One region of the Eubacterium sp. 1001713B170207_170306_E7 genome, then DNA from elsewhere that is predicted to be linked to it. Evidence: riboswitches for the same ligand, from Rfam matches in the RefSeq annotation. Region 1 holds a riboswitch; the other holds the start of a gene.
What was found. Region 1 has a riboswitch for thiamine pyrophosphate ahead of thiC (phosphomethylpyrimidine synthase ThiC). Riboswitches for the same ligand answer to the same signal wherever they lie in the genome.

Region 1 (7,255 bases):
GAAATTCAGGAAGGCAGCAAGCTGTTTGAAATTATCGGAGAGCGGACAATTCGTGTCAACAGCATGCATCATCAGGGGATTGCGGAGCTTTCCCCACAGCTGGAGGCAACCGCGCGCGCCAAGGACGGCCTGGTAGAGGCTGTCGAGATACCAGACATGACCTATGGTCTGGCAATTCAGTGGCATCCTGAGTTTCTGTGGCCAAAGCGCGCCTATGAACGGGATTTGTTTAAAGCCTTTGTGGAGGCGGCAAAAAAGCAGGCATAAAGAAAAGGACGCATCCGGCAATGGGTGCGTCCTTTTGAATTAGCGGTTATGTCTTTTGTAAAGAATGCCGATAATAACCGCGGCGATAATGACAATCGCGGCAACGGCAGCAATGGAAGTTCCGGTGATGGAGGCCGCTGATTTTACGGTGGTAAAATGGACCTCGACAGGATCCTGGAGGTGCTGTCCGGTGGTGGAGGTTAAATGGGTATCCACCTTTATAATGTATTCCTGATTGCTCTTCAGGGTATCCTTCGGGTTAATACGGATTGTTCCCCAGTCCTCAGGGTCGATGAGATCATCGGACAGAACAATGTCCGCGTCAATCTGCCTGCCCTCACTCCAGAGGGTCACGGCCTTTTCATTGGCGGCTTTTACCGCAGTGTTGACCACATTCTGGTTAAAGGATACAGAAATTTCTGTAAAGGGCTGTACATCGGTGGCGCCGTCCTGCGGGACGCTGGAGGTCAGGGTCAGGGGACTGCCCACAGCCCCTTCATTGAGCGCGGGATCGCCGGCTGGCGTTTCGGCCAGAATTGGGCTGAAACCAGACAACAGCAGGAGGGAGAGAATCAGAGTGAGATTTGTTTTAAAAAAGTTATTTTTCATTGTAGCGACTCCTTAATTTTACATAAGCTATTATTACAGTTACCCAAATTTCTTAAATAAAAAACGATTTTCCCGTGTCTGTGTTATAATGGTTCAGAAAAGCGATGAAAATTTTTAGAAAGGAGCCAGTTTTTGAAAAAGGAAAAGAAGAAAAAAAATAAAGGCGAACCGGCAAAGAAGAGCCGCGGTAAGGTTTTTTTATACATATTGCTGCGTGTTTTAGTCGTTGCGGTGATGATTGCCCAGATCTGGAATCAAAACTGGAACAATGTTTTTCTGTGTGTTCTGACATTGATTTTGTTTATGATTCCCAGCTTTGTGGACAAGCAGCTCCACATCGAAATGCCGACAACCCTTGAAATTATCATCATATTATTTATCTTTTCAGCAGAAATTTTAGGTGAGATTCAGGAATATTATTTGATTTTTGACCATTGGGACGCCATGCTGCACACCATAAACGGTTTTCTAATGGCAGCGATTGGGTTTTCGCTGATTGATATTTTAAATCAAAATGAAAATTTCAGTATGAGCCTGTCACCGGTTTTTGTGGCGGTCTTTGCGTTTTGTTTTTCAATGACGATCGGCGTGCTCTGGGAATTTTTTGAGTTTGCCGCCGATTGGTTTTTCCAAACGGATATGCAGAAGGACACCATTATCCAGAGCATCAGCTCGGTGATCTTTAATCCAGAGGGGAAAAATGTCGCGGTCACCATTCCCATTGAGAGCATCGTTGTTAACGGACAGACCTGGAATTACGGCGGCTATATTGACATTGGGCTCATCGATACCATGTCCGACCTGTTTGTTAATTTTATCGGCGCGGTGGTCTTTTCAATTTTTGGCCTGTTTTATATCAAAGGCCGTGGAAAAGGGACCTTTGTCAAACGCTTTATGCCAAAGCTCAAGAAGAAACAGTCGAGAGAGAATATGGAAGCGGAGGATTCCGAAAGTTTGAATATTTCGGGGTCTGGCCCCAAGGAGTAAGCAGAAGAGACGTCGTGAAAAGCGGCGTCTCCTTTTGTATTCTGTGGGACTCTGGGGCTTTTACAGCCAACTTGTTAATAAAATAACTTGACAATTATGGAGGGAAATGTTATCATTATTGACAGTTAATGAAAACGTTTTTGAAACGCAGGATATAAGGTGGGATCAAGGGGGATACCATCTTCGGAAATGATATCTGAATGAACGTTTTCTTAATGGGGAAAATGAAGGGGAGTTAGATACCTGGTACAAGGGGGTACCAGGTATCTTTGTTTTTTGATAAAATTTACCAGAGGACAACGATAATTCACAGGGCTGAAAAGGTATAATATAAAAAGAACGTATAAAACTAAACAGGGAGCATGATAAAATGCTTGTTTTAATGGTATCCGCTTTATTATTCAGCCTTTCCTCCAACCTTGACAATATTGTTGTGGGCCTGGCTTTTGGCATAAAAAAAATTCATCTCGACGCCCTCTCCAACCTGATCGTGGCGGTGATCACCACGACAGGGACTGTCATCGCCATGCTGTTTGGCCGGTGGCTGTCGGGCTATATCCCAGAACGGATGGGCAATTATCTGGGCGCCGGGATTATTATGCTGCTGGGCTTTTATTTTGTCATACAGGGGTGTGTCAAGCTCTTAAAAGAGAAAAAATCAGGCACCTATGCCATGAAAAGCACCAATGAGATGGCAGAAAAAATGGATGCGTCGGTTCACGATAAAGCCCATATCCAGTACCGCGAAATTGTAGTGGTTGCACTTGGGCTGACTTTTAACAATCTGGGCACAGGAATAGCGGCCAGCATTACCGGTGTCAGCATCCGCTTAACGGCAGTGTGTACCTTTGTGATCAGTCTTGCCGCCTTATGGTCGGGCGCCCGCCTTGGAGGGCGTGTGGTAGGACCGCTTTTGGGGGATTACGCGCCCGTTGTTTCCGGTGTTTTGCTGGTGGTCTTAGGCCTCGTTGAAATGTTTTGGTAAATATGAAGAAACCCCTTGTTATTTCTCAGCACATAGGATAGAATAAGAAAGACAAATGAGTTGATGCCCGGGGAGCTTTTGCTGAGATTGGATTAAATCCTAAACCCGTTTTACCTGATGCGGTGTAACGCCGCCGTAGGGAGGACAAGTTGAGCTAAGCAGCGTACCCGTGGGTGCGCTTTTTTTGTTGAAAAACTGAAAAAGTTAAGGAGAAAATATGGAGCTGTACACAACTCAAATGGATGCCGCGCGCCGAGGCATTGAAACCGAAGCGATGAAGCGTGTCGCGGAATATGAAAACATGCCCTTAGATACTTTAATGGGCCTGGTGGCAAAGGGACAGGTCGCCATACCTGCCAATAAAAATCACCGCTGCTTAACCCCCTATGGGGTCGGCAGCGCGTTGAAAACAAAGATCAATGTCAATCTTGGAACCTCCAGAGACTGCCTGAATCTGGATGTGGAAATGGAAAAGGTAAAAAGCGCGGTTGACATGGGCGCAGAGGCCATCATGGACCTGAGCTCCTTCGGCGATACGCGTAAGTTCAGACGCAGGCTGACCGAAAGCTGTCCGGCCATGCTTGGTACCGTGCCGATCTACGACGCCGTGGTTTATTACAATAAGCCACTTCAGGAAATTACGTCCCAGGAATGGATTGACATTGTGCGCATGCACGCAGAGGATGGCGTTGATTTTCTGACGCTGCATTGTGGAATCAACCGTTCGACAGCCGACCGCTTTAAGAACAACGGCCGTCTGATGAACATTGTATCCCGCGGGGGATCGTTAATTTTTGCCTGGATGGAAATGACCGGCAATGAAAACCCATTCTTTGAGTTTTATGATGAAATCCTGGAAATCTGCCAGGAACACGATGTCACCATCAGTCTTGGCGATGCCTGCCGTCCGGGCTGTATTGCGGACGCCGGAGATATTTCACAGATTTCGGAGCTGGTAACCCTTGGAGAACTGACACAGCGCGCCTGGGATAAAAATGTCCAGATCATTGTTGAGGGACCAGGCCATATGCCCCTCAACCAGATTCAGGCCAATATGGAAATCCAGCAGACCATCTGCAAGGGCGCGCCCTTCTATGTGCTGGGACCTCTGGTGACAGACATCGCGCCGGGTTACGACCACATTACCTCAGCCATTGGCGGGGCCATTGCAGCAACCTATGGAGCTTCTTTCCTGTGCTATGTTACGCCTGCCGAGCATTTAAGACTGCCGGATGTCGATGACGTTAAGGAAGGCATCATCGCTTCAAAAATTGCGGCCCATGCGGCCGATATCGCCAAAGGACTGCCGGGAGCCGCGGATTGGGATTACCAGATGGGAGTTGCCAGACGTGAGCTTAACTGGGATAAGATGTTTGACTTGGCCATTGACCCCGAAAAGGCAAGGCGTTACCGCGCAGAGTCGACACCCGAAAATCAGGATACCTGTACCATGTGCGGCAAAATGTGCTCAGTGAGAAATATGAACAAGGTCTTAAACGGTGAGCATGTGGATATTATGGAAGATGCGCAGGAGTGCCCTTCCGGTAAATAAACAGCGTACGCAGGTGACTGGCGCGGCTTGAAAGGCCAGCCGGCATCTGCGTTTTAATTTTAAAGGAGAAAAGATGATCCGATTAAACGAAAATTTTGTTGATATTTTTGAAAACACCCGAAAAAACCCTCAGCTGGTCCACAATATTACCAATTATGTCACGGTCAACGACTGTGCGAATATTCTTTTGGCCATGGGTTCGTCCCCGATCATGGCAGATGACATAGAAGAGGTGGAGGAAATCACCACAATTTGCAGCGCTTTAGTGATCAATATTGGCACGCTGAACAGCCGGACAGTTGAATCCATGATTGCGGCGGGGAAAAAGGCCAATGCGCTGGGACATCCTGTGGTACTGGACCCCGTGGGGGCCGGCGCGTCCAAGCTGAGAACTGAAACCACACACCGCCTACTCAAGGAAGTGAATTTTTCCGTTATCCGTGGCAATATCTCGGAAATTAAAACGGTCTATGCCGGAGCCGGCACAACAAGGGGCGTGGATGCGGATGTGAAAGACACAGTGACCGATGAAACCCTGGACGCGACCGTTGCTCTGGCCAAAGAGCTGTCGGAAAGAACCGGCGCGGTCATTGCCATTACCGGCGCTATGGATCTTATCACGGATTCGGAAAAAGCTTATGTGGTAAAAAACGGACACCGGGATATGTCCAGGATCACCGGTACGGGCTGTATGCTCAGCGCCATGACCGCAGCCTATGCGGCAGCCAACCCAGACAGTGTTTTGGAAGCGGTGGTATGCGCTGTGGCCAGTATGGGGATTGCGGGCGAGCTGGCTTCACGTCAGGTTACGAATAATCAGCTGGGGACAGGAAGCCTGAGAACTTTTATCATGGATAATGTGAGCACCATGACAGGCAATACCATCGAAACCTATGCAAAAATTACCTTGATTCCGTAAGGTGAAAAAGCTAAAATAATGTTATAAAATATCTCAATCGGGTATAAAACAAACAGGAAAAGTGAAAGCTAAGATTTGATTGTCAAATTAGGAGAATTATGAAAAACAATGTAAAAAAAGAAGATATGCTGCTCTATATCGTCACGGACCGTTCGTGGCTTGGTGAAAGTACCCTTAAGGAAGAGGTTCAGGCCGCGATAGAGGGCGGCGCGACCTTTCTTCAGATCAGGGAAAAGGATATGGCGCGCCAGGATTTTGTCAGTGAAGCCCGGAGCCTGAAGGCGTTGGCAGAGGCAGCGGGCATTCCCTATGTGATCAATGATGATGTGGAGATCGCTTTGGAGGTGGACGCAGATGGCGTCCACATTGGTCAGAGCGATGGTGCTGTGGCCGAGACCCGGAAGAAAATCGGCCCAGATAAGATTTTAGGCGTGTCCGCCCAGACGCTGGAGCAGGCTTTGGCGGCAGAAAAAGACGGCGCGGATTACCTTGGTGTGGGTGCGGTTTTTTCAACGTCTACAAAGACTGACGCGAAGGCGGTTTCTTTTGAGACGCTCAAAAGCATTTGTGACCGTGTGGAAATTCCAGTGGTGGCCATCGGTGGTATCAGCGAGGAAAACCTGTTGGCGCTTTCCGGCTCAAATGTCGACGGCGTCGCGGTGATTTCGGCTGTGTTTGCCCAGCCGGATACGCGGGCTGCGGCACAAAGAATTCGAAAATTATCTGAAAAGATGGTGAAATCAAATGATTAAGGCATTGACAATTGCAGGCTCCGATTGCAGCGGAGGCGCGGGGATACAGGCAGATCTCAAAACCTTTGCGGCTTATGGTGTTTACGGCATGAGTGTGATCACTGCCATAACGGCGCAGAATACCACTGGAGTATTCAGAGTAGAGGATATTTCTGAAAAAATGGTGGAAGCTCAGATGGATGCAGTCTTTACAGACATTGTGCCGGATGCGGTAAAGATCGGTATGGTTTCTTCAGAAGCCATTATTCATGCCATTTCTAAAAAGCTGAGAGAATATACCCCTGAAAATATTGTGCTGGACCCGGTGATGGTCGCCACCAGCGGTGACGTCCTTTTTGACAGAGAAGCCCAGTCGGTTTTGATTAACGACCTGATGCCGCTGGCAGATCTGATCACCCCGAATATTTCAGAAGCCGAGATTTTATCGGGTATTCCCATTAAATCTAAAAATGACATGATCCGTGCCGCCCGCGATATCGCCGGCTACTATAAAGGCGCAATATTGGTAAAGGGCGGGCATTTGGAAGACCGTGCGGATGATTTGTTTTATTATGAAGGCTTTGGCTATTGGCTGCCCGAAGAAAAGGTGGATAACCCCAATACCCACGGTACAGGCTGCACGCTGTCCTCTGCCATCGCCGCGAATCTGGCAAAGGGCGATACCATGATGGACGCGGTTAAAAACGCAAAGGCTTATGTGCATGGCGCAATCCTGGATGGCCTTGACCTTGGAAAAGGAAACGGACCACTGAACCATTTGTATCAGCAGAAAAATTAATTTCATTTAACCCCCTTAGGGGGTTTTCTTAATTTGCTTGTAAAATCGGTGGAAGGGTGCTATACTGAAAATAACCCCCATAGGGGGTTATGGAGGTGCAGCATGTTTCATTTGAAAATGAACAAAAACGACCTGAAGGTCATTGGTGTATTGGCGCTGCCCGTGGTGGTGGAGACCATTCTGCAAACACTGCTGGGAACGGTCGACACCTTTTTTGCAGGACAAATTTCAGACGATGCCATCGCGGCAGTCGGTGTAACCAACCTGATTGTTAATATCTTTATTGCGCTTTTTACAGCGGTCAGTGTGGGCACGCTGGCGGTTATCGGCAGATATGTGGGGCGCGGCGATATGGAAAGCGGCAACCGGGCGCTTCAGCAGTCGGTTTTGCTCAGCCTGTTTATTG
Region 2 (7,255 bases), 880 kb from region 1:
ATTAGTGAAAGGAGAGGCAAAGATGAACCATGATATTGATGTGAAAAAAGTACGGACAAACTGTTTCAGGCAATCTAAGGTACCCGGCGAATTTATGCTGCAGATGCGCGTGCCCGGTGCGGTTATCGAGGCGAAGCATCTTAAGGCAGTGGCAGAAATCTGCGAGCGCTGGGGAAATGGCTCCTTTCATATGGGAACCCGCCAGACCCTGGATATCCCGGGTGTCAAATATGACAATATTCCAGAGGTCAATCGCTATATCCAGGCTTATATTGAAGAGGTTGATATAAAAATCTGTGATTGCGAAATGGAATCGGATAATTATGGTTACCCCACCATTGGGGCGCGTAATGTTATGGCGTGTATTGGAAACACGCACTGTATAAAAGGAAACGCCAATACCTATGAGCTTGCAAAGAAAATTGAAAAGCTGATCTTTCCATCCCATTATCATATAAAGGTCGCTGTTGCGGGATGCCCCAACGACTGCGTAAAAGCTAATTTTAATGATTTTGGCATTATGGGTGTTAATAAGCAGATCTATGACTATGACCGGTGTATAGGCTGTGGCTCCTGCGTAGATGCCTGTCAGAGCCACGCTACCGGTGTGCTTACGCTCAATAAAGACGGGAAGATAGATAAAGACGCCTGCTGCTGCGTCGGATGTGGAGAGTGCACACTGATCTGTCCTACTAGCGCTTGGACAAGAGATCCTCAAAAATTATACCGTGTTACCCTGGGTGGCCGTACCGGCAAGCAGAGTCCCCGCTCAGGAAAGCTTTTTATGAACTGGGTAACCGAGGATGTCGTCTTGGGAATGTTTGCCAACTGGCAGAAGTTTTCGGCCTGGGCGCTGGATTATAAACCAGAGTATCTTCATGGCGGGCATCTTATTGACCGTGTGGGCTATAAAGAATTTATCAAGCATATTTTTGAAGGCGTCACCTTTAATCCTGAGGCAAAGGTTGCGGATGACATTTACTGGGCAGAAAACGAGCAGCGAAGCAATATACACGTAATGCCATTGTCCCAGCACAAGCACGCTGGTCCGCAGGAATCCAGATAAAAAATACGAAGATAAGAGGCACGGGTGTTTGTTCCGGGCCCTTTTCTATGTTAAGATAGGGGTAATTGATAAACAGGAGGTAGAGGCATGAAGGTCATATCATTAAGGGAAGAGCCCATCTATACACAGGCCGCCATTGATTTTTTTCAAAATCGGTGGGGAACAGATGCTAACAAAATGATATATGAGGATTGTATTGTCCATGGGCTTACAACAGAATCACCACTGCCACGTTGGTATCTTCTGCTGGACGGCGATACGATTATCGGCGGAGCCGGTTTGATTACCAACGATTTTGTAAGCCGAATGGATCTATGGCCCTGGGTGTGCGCTCTTTATATTGAAGCATCCTACAGAGGGAATGCTTACGCCGCCCGTCTGCTCGAACGCGCGCGTGAAGATGCTGGAAAGGCCGGTTATTCTTATGTTTATATCTGTACTGATCATGTTGGTTTTTACGAACGCTATGGCTACGAATACATCGGAACCGGCTACCATCCCTGGGGAGGTTCTTCCAGAATATACAGGGTTGACACCGAAACAGCTGAGAATTTAAACGGTGCTGGAATATGAGCCGGCCTGAGAAAAAGCCTAAGGAGAAAATTTAATGAAAAAAAACGAACGGGTATATCCGCAGTTTTCTCTGTGCGGTCTTAACTGCGGGCTGTGCCCGATGTACCACGTAGAGGGAGCCGGCTGCCCAGGCTGCGGCGGCAAAGGTCATCACTCCTGTGCGGTAAAAAGATGCAGCCAGGAGCATGATCATATTGAATTTTGCTTTCAATGCAGCAGCTATCCCTGCGAGCGATATGAGACATTGAATCCTTATGACAGCTTTATTACCTATCGTCATGTCTTAAAGGACTTTCAAAGGGCTGAGCAGGAAGGCCTGGAAAGCTACAAGACAATGCTGAACGAAAAAATCGAAATTTTGAGCTGCCTTTTAACGCATTATAACGACGGCAGACGGAAAACCTTTTTCTGTCCTGCTGTGAATCTTTTAGAGCTTGAGGACATAAAGCTTGTGCTGACGCAAATAAAAGATGAAATTAATCCAGAGGGAGCGCTCAAGGAAAAAGCCCGGCAGGCAGTACAGCTCTTTCAGACCATGGCAGAAAACAGAGGCATATCAATAAAACTGAATAAACAGAAAGTGGAAAAAACCAAATAGATTTGCAGTCAAAGGAAAACAAAGGCGCCTTTTCCACGCCCTTTATTATAAAACAGGCCAAAGATCGAAAATACAGCTGCAATGAGAGCATTATACCACAAATAAGAGAAATACGATCTTTATTTAACCTGATCGATAAGATAAAATAGCGGCAGTCAAAAATCTTGACAAAGTCGTGCAAGTCGGCAATAATGAATTTATTCACTGATATTACCGGAGGCTTATTATGTCACAACGTCGAAACCATACGCATAATCATAGAGGAAACGCGCCAAACAGCCCGACACGGCCACGTATATCCAAAAAACCAATGGAGCGGCGGCAGGAAATTATCCGAACGGCCTTTTTGCTGTTCTCTAAAAAAGGTTTTGAGAACACAACCATTCAGGATATCGCTGCGCAGATGAATGTGTCTGTAGGATTATGCTACCGTTATTTTAAATCCAAAACAGAGATTTTTGAGGCCGCCTGCGAGCTTTATGCCAGCGAATCCCTCCAGCAGACCCAGATACCAATGGAACCCGGTATGTCTGCGGTTGATAAACTCAATTACTTTATCAAGGATCTTTTTGATTATACGCTGAGGCATAAAGAATTTGAGGCTAATTATCACGAAACGACTGAGATAAGAACCAGCCGAATTGACAAGGTTGCAGCCAAAATGGTCGAAAATCTGATTCCGGTTATGGAACAGGGAATTCAGGAGGGTGAGTTTCACTGTGAGAACCTAGAGACCACTACAAGATTTATTGTTTTTGGCATGCTGCATACCTTTCATGAAGAGATTCCGGCTGAAAATATTGAAGATTATATTCATCACTTCGTTATTTTTATTCGAAAAATGCTGGTCGATCTTTTGAAAATAGATGATCCTGAACGCCTCTTAGCTTGGAATAAAAGAGAATAAAAAATCTTGAGGAACCACTTGGTAAAAACTGAGTGGTTTTTTGTTTTTTTGACGAGTGAATGCATTCATTTTTTTCTTGACAATAAAAAGAAGCTGGGTTATTCTATAAGTGAATGAATTCACTCAAATATAGTAATGAGGAGAGAATGTCCATGACAAATTATTCAGCGGGCGAGAATTATCTTAAGGCAATTCTGGTTCTTCATCAAAGGCTCGACAAGGTAAGAAAAACGGATATTGCAGATTTTCTTGGCTTTACAAAAGCCAGCGTCAGCTATATGGTTAAGCTTTTAGAAGCGAATAAACTGGTGAGAGTGGAAAACAACAATGTCTGTTTAACGGAAATGGGGCTTAAAGAAGCTTTGAATATTTACGAAAGGTATTTACGTATTCGCGACTTCCTGGTTTATTTTCTTGGCATATCGGCCAAGACAGCTGAGCGGGATGCCTGCCGTTTGGAGCATGTTCTAAGCCTGGAAACTTTTGAAGCGCTCAAGGAAAAAGAGGTGAGTGTATAAAAAAAGAGACCTTTACAGGTCCCGGCAACAGGTATAAAGTTCTGCAATAACAGCGTGTGCAGCGAAATGACGGGTTTCACCGCAATGTGATGTCTGTTTTATTATCTAAAAGATGCTTCATAACACCGGTCTTCTGAACAGCCGTCACTAAAACAGCGCCCAAGACCACGCCGCCGATACAGCTGATAAAGAAGGGGACGACATAAGCGAATAAAGCCGCCTCTTTTCCCATGACCATTGTCGCAACCGGGTACGCTGCGAGGGCGCCAAGGATACTGGTTCCAAAAAGCTCACCCAGATAAGTTAGTGTCAGCTTTTTAGTGTAACGAAAAACCAGTCCGCAAATCAAAGCACCACACATGCTGCCGGGAAATGCCAGCAGACTGCCGGTTCCAAGCATCACTCGTATAAGACTCGTAATAAAAGCCATTGAAACACCATAAAAGGGACCAAGGAACACCGCGGAGAGAATATTAACCATATGCTGAACAGGAAAACACCGTGCCGCTCCAAGAGGAATACTAAAGGGAGAGCAGACGACACCTACTGCGATAAGAATCCCTGCCATTGTCAATTTCCGCACATGATTTTTTTCCATGTTAGAAGCCTCCAGATAAACAAAAATGGGATAGGCCCACGCGGCGGCATACCCCCAAAATGCGATACTGTCCCTGCGTTGGCATTATCCAAATCAGGTTGTGGGTCGAAGCGACATAGCCTCCTCTCAGCCCGCTGCAGCAAGCTCCCCATGTTTGATTCCGTTTTATTATAGCTGTTTTTGAGAAAGGATTCAACCCTGACTGCTTTTTTCTGTGTTGTTCTTGGTTGTATCAAAAGTTTTTTGAAGCGTTTCGCCAGCTTCATGAATTTCATCTTTTACGTGCTGCCATTGCTTTGGAGAGATTCCCTTTACACTCAAGTACATGCTTAGATGAACAGCCACTGCCAAAAAGTGCCGGTTTTTATTCATTATTTTTTCAAAGACCTTTGCTGGAACAAGCTTCTGCTGCCCTGATAAACTTTCCAGCTGTCCGCCGACCAGGTGGAGGTTCAGAAGGTTCTCATAAAGCAAAGGACCGGCTTCCTGCTTTTCTGCAAGATTCCACAGATTATAGAGAATAAACAAATCCGATTTAAAAAGGCTGGTGAGCTCATATCGAAAGACGTCCTGTTTGCGTGTTCTGAAGATAAAGATTCCTCCAAGTACTGCGATGGAGACACCTCCAATAACACAGAAAACCCGGAATAATACCAGGTCCATGACGCCCAGTTGTGGCAAAAACATAACGGAGGTCATTTGTGTACTGATCATGGTACTGACAATCGAGCTTTTTATGGTCAGCATAAAAACCAGACCAATAGCGACGGTAAGCGGCAGGCGGATGGACGCTGGGATATACTGTGTAACAAGAACAAAGAAAATCATTCCCAGAATGGTGCCTGTAACCTTAAAGGCTGCTTTTCTCAGTGTGTCGCGGATATAGATACTGGCAGATAAATACCCCATAAGCGGTATCCAGTAGCCATGCCACTCATTGAGCGGAATATTGAACCAATACGGAATATAGTGTGCGACAGCAGTACAGGCAGTGACAATCACAGCGGTCTGCAGTGCGAAACGCATCTGAAAAAAATCGAGACTGAACCGGCGGCGCAGGCTGAAGGACTTGTAACGAAGCCCCTCTTTAATGGAAGTGTTAAGATCTGTGCGGTGACTGTCATCCAGCAGACGGTCCCGAAGTGTCTCAAGAATCAACAGAAGCTCCCGATTCAGGCGATTTTCGGTTAGGGATGGCCTTTTTAGAAATGCCTGCAGATCAGCTGCTAATAATTGGGGATCTTCTGCTTTTTCCATTCGATCCCCCAAAACAGAGAATTGAGCCTGATCACTGGTGGGAAGCTCTTGTGAAGCTGCGCCGATAGCCTGGAGTACTTGTCCCAGTTGTTCGAGGCAGAGCATTAAACCATAAGTATATTTCTGTCTGCCGTTCATCAACCCCATTTGTCTGAAAACAGCGGGATAAATATTGCTGCTCAGCTTCTGGGAAAGGGCGTCCAGCTTTTTATCGATTGCTTCATCTTCCTTTTTGATTTTTTGGCCCAATAATTTAAATCCAGTTCCTGCGCAGGCGAGCGCTTCCTGTATAAGAGGATCAACGGCTGGTGTTTTTTGCCGTTTTTGCAGCAGAAGCGTTATTCCGGTACAGACAGCCAGGCAGTAAAGAAGGGCCAGAATACGAATCGGAAGTGCTGCCAGTGTTCCCGGGCTGATCTGCATAAGGATAAAGGCCATGCCGGGAATATAGTAATTTGTTTTTAGAAACTCATTGGCATCGGCATAGATCAGGAAAAAAATCAGTATAAAACCAAAAATAATCAATGTGGCAAAATGCATAGAAACCAGAGTTCCTAAAATGGCGTAACCAACCAGCCACAGGGCGTCAAGCAGCATATTAACAATGGACAGGCAGTTTTTAACCATTGTCTGGGTGTATAAAAGAAAAACAAGAGCGATAACCGCGTTGCTCCGGCCGAAGAGCAGAATAACAGACCCCATAAGTAACAAACCGAAAACGATGGCGGGTAAGGCTTTCGGCAATGCTTTAAAGAAATTTTTGATGGCTTTTATAATTGAGATCACTCCTTAAGGTTTTTCTTTTAAAATACCCTTTTGAGAAAAAATAAAGCAATAAAAAACGATTCTGACCATTTTCAGAATCGTTTTTATTGCTTTTAGAAGAAATTCATAATTAAGCCCATAATCATACCCAACAGACCGCCGAGCCATATAATGGCGTTTAGTTCTTTTTTCATGATGCTCAGAATGATTTTTTCCATCTCCAGAACATCGAAGCCATTGATCTGATCTTCTACCAGCTGGGGAATATCCAGAGCGGCGAGCGCCTTGGACAGGTTATTTTCAACCATATTATGATAGGCTTTAAGCAGACTTTCCTTTACTTTTGGCACACTTGAGCCAAAGCGTTCATAGAGCTCAGCCAGACTGTAATCCAGTATTTCATGGCTTTCGCGGTTTACCAGATTACCGATTATTTCCTCGCCGCGTTCAAAGACCATATTGTTGATTGTCTCCTTGAGCTTTTCACGGATACCAATCATGGTATTGTCACTGACCATAAAAGAAAAAGCTGAAAAAAGCGAATTGTTTTTGATTTCTTCCATGGCCGCATCAGCGATTATATCGCCGACATCCATCTGGCATACCTTACGGTAAAGCAGGGCAGTTGCTTTTTCAGTGGTGGTATTTGCCAGCGCTTCGGTTTTTTCTTCGTCAGTATAATGAATGATAACTTCGCGAATGGTCATGGGGCTGTCTTTGTAGGTTTCAATTTTGTTATCAATATAACCGCTGATTTTAGCGTCCATTTCCGGTGACAAAAGGCCGCGGCTCAGAACCTCTTCATTTACAAGTGTAGAGCCGATGACAGCACCTACGGATTTTGCTATTCGCGGTTTTTCCTTTGGAATAATCCCGGGTGTGAAGGGAAGGGTCCAGCCCCAAAATTTGACTGGCTTCAGTGGCCGGAACAGCATGCGTATGGCAATGCCATTGGTGATAAGACCAATAACGG

Region 2: another riboswitch for thiamine pyrophosphate. It lies ahead of thiW (energy coupling factor transporter S component ThiW); the one in region 1 lies ahead of thiC (phosphomethylpyrimidine synthase ThiC).

The regions. Positions count from the first base shown of each region.
Region 1 covers NZ_JADMVE010000001.1:41,628-48,882, forward strand. Annotated here, with positions in the region: gene I2B62_RS00215 (gamma-glutamyl-gamma-aminobutyrate hydrolase family protein) at 1-267, shown strand, start outside; gene I2B62_RS00220 (Ig-like domain-containing protein) at 307-876, opposite strand; gene I2B62_RS00225 (hypothetical protein) at 1,009-1,863, shown strand; gene I2B62_RS00230 (manganese efflux pump) at 2,234-2,848, shown strand; TPP riboswitch at 2,907-3,007, shown strand; gene thiC (phosphomethylpyrimidine synthase ThiC) at 3,066-4,400, shown strand; gene thiM (hydroxyethylthiazole kinase) at 4,474-5,319, shown strand; gene thiE (thiamine phosphate synthase) at 5,418-6,071, shown strand; gene thiD (bifunctional hydroxymethylpyrimidine kinase/phosphomethylpyrimidine kinase) at 6,064-6,849, shown strand; gene I2B62_RS00255 (MATE family efflux transporter) at 6,952-7,255, shown strand, end outside.
Region 2 covers NZ_JADMVE010000001.1:923,893-931,147, reverse strand. Annotated here, with positions in the region: gene asrB (anaerobic sulfite reductase subunit AsrB) at 1-5, shown strand, start outside; gene asrC (sulfite reductase subunit C) at 23-1,066, shown strand; gene I2B62_RS04590 (GNAT family N-acetyltransferase) at 1,154-1,639, shown strand; gene I2B62_RS04585 (DUF3795 domain-containing protein) at 1,674-2,237, shown strand; gene I2B62_RS04580 (TetR/AcrR family transcriptional regulator) at 2,464-3,144, shown strand; gene I2B62_RS04575 (metal-dependent transcriptional regulator) at 3,297-3,662, shown strand; gene thiW (energy coupling factor transporter S component ThiW) at 3,739-4,260, opposite strand; TPP riboswitch at 4,313-4,421, opposite strand; gene I2B62_RS04565 (FUSC family protein) at 4,453-6,219, opposite strand; gene I2B62_RS04560 (DUF445 family protein) at 6,396-7,255, opposite strand, start outside.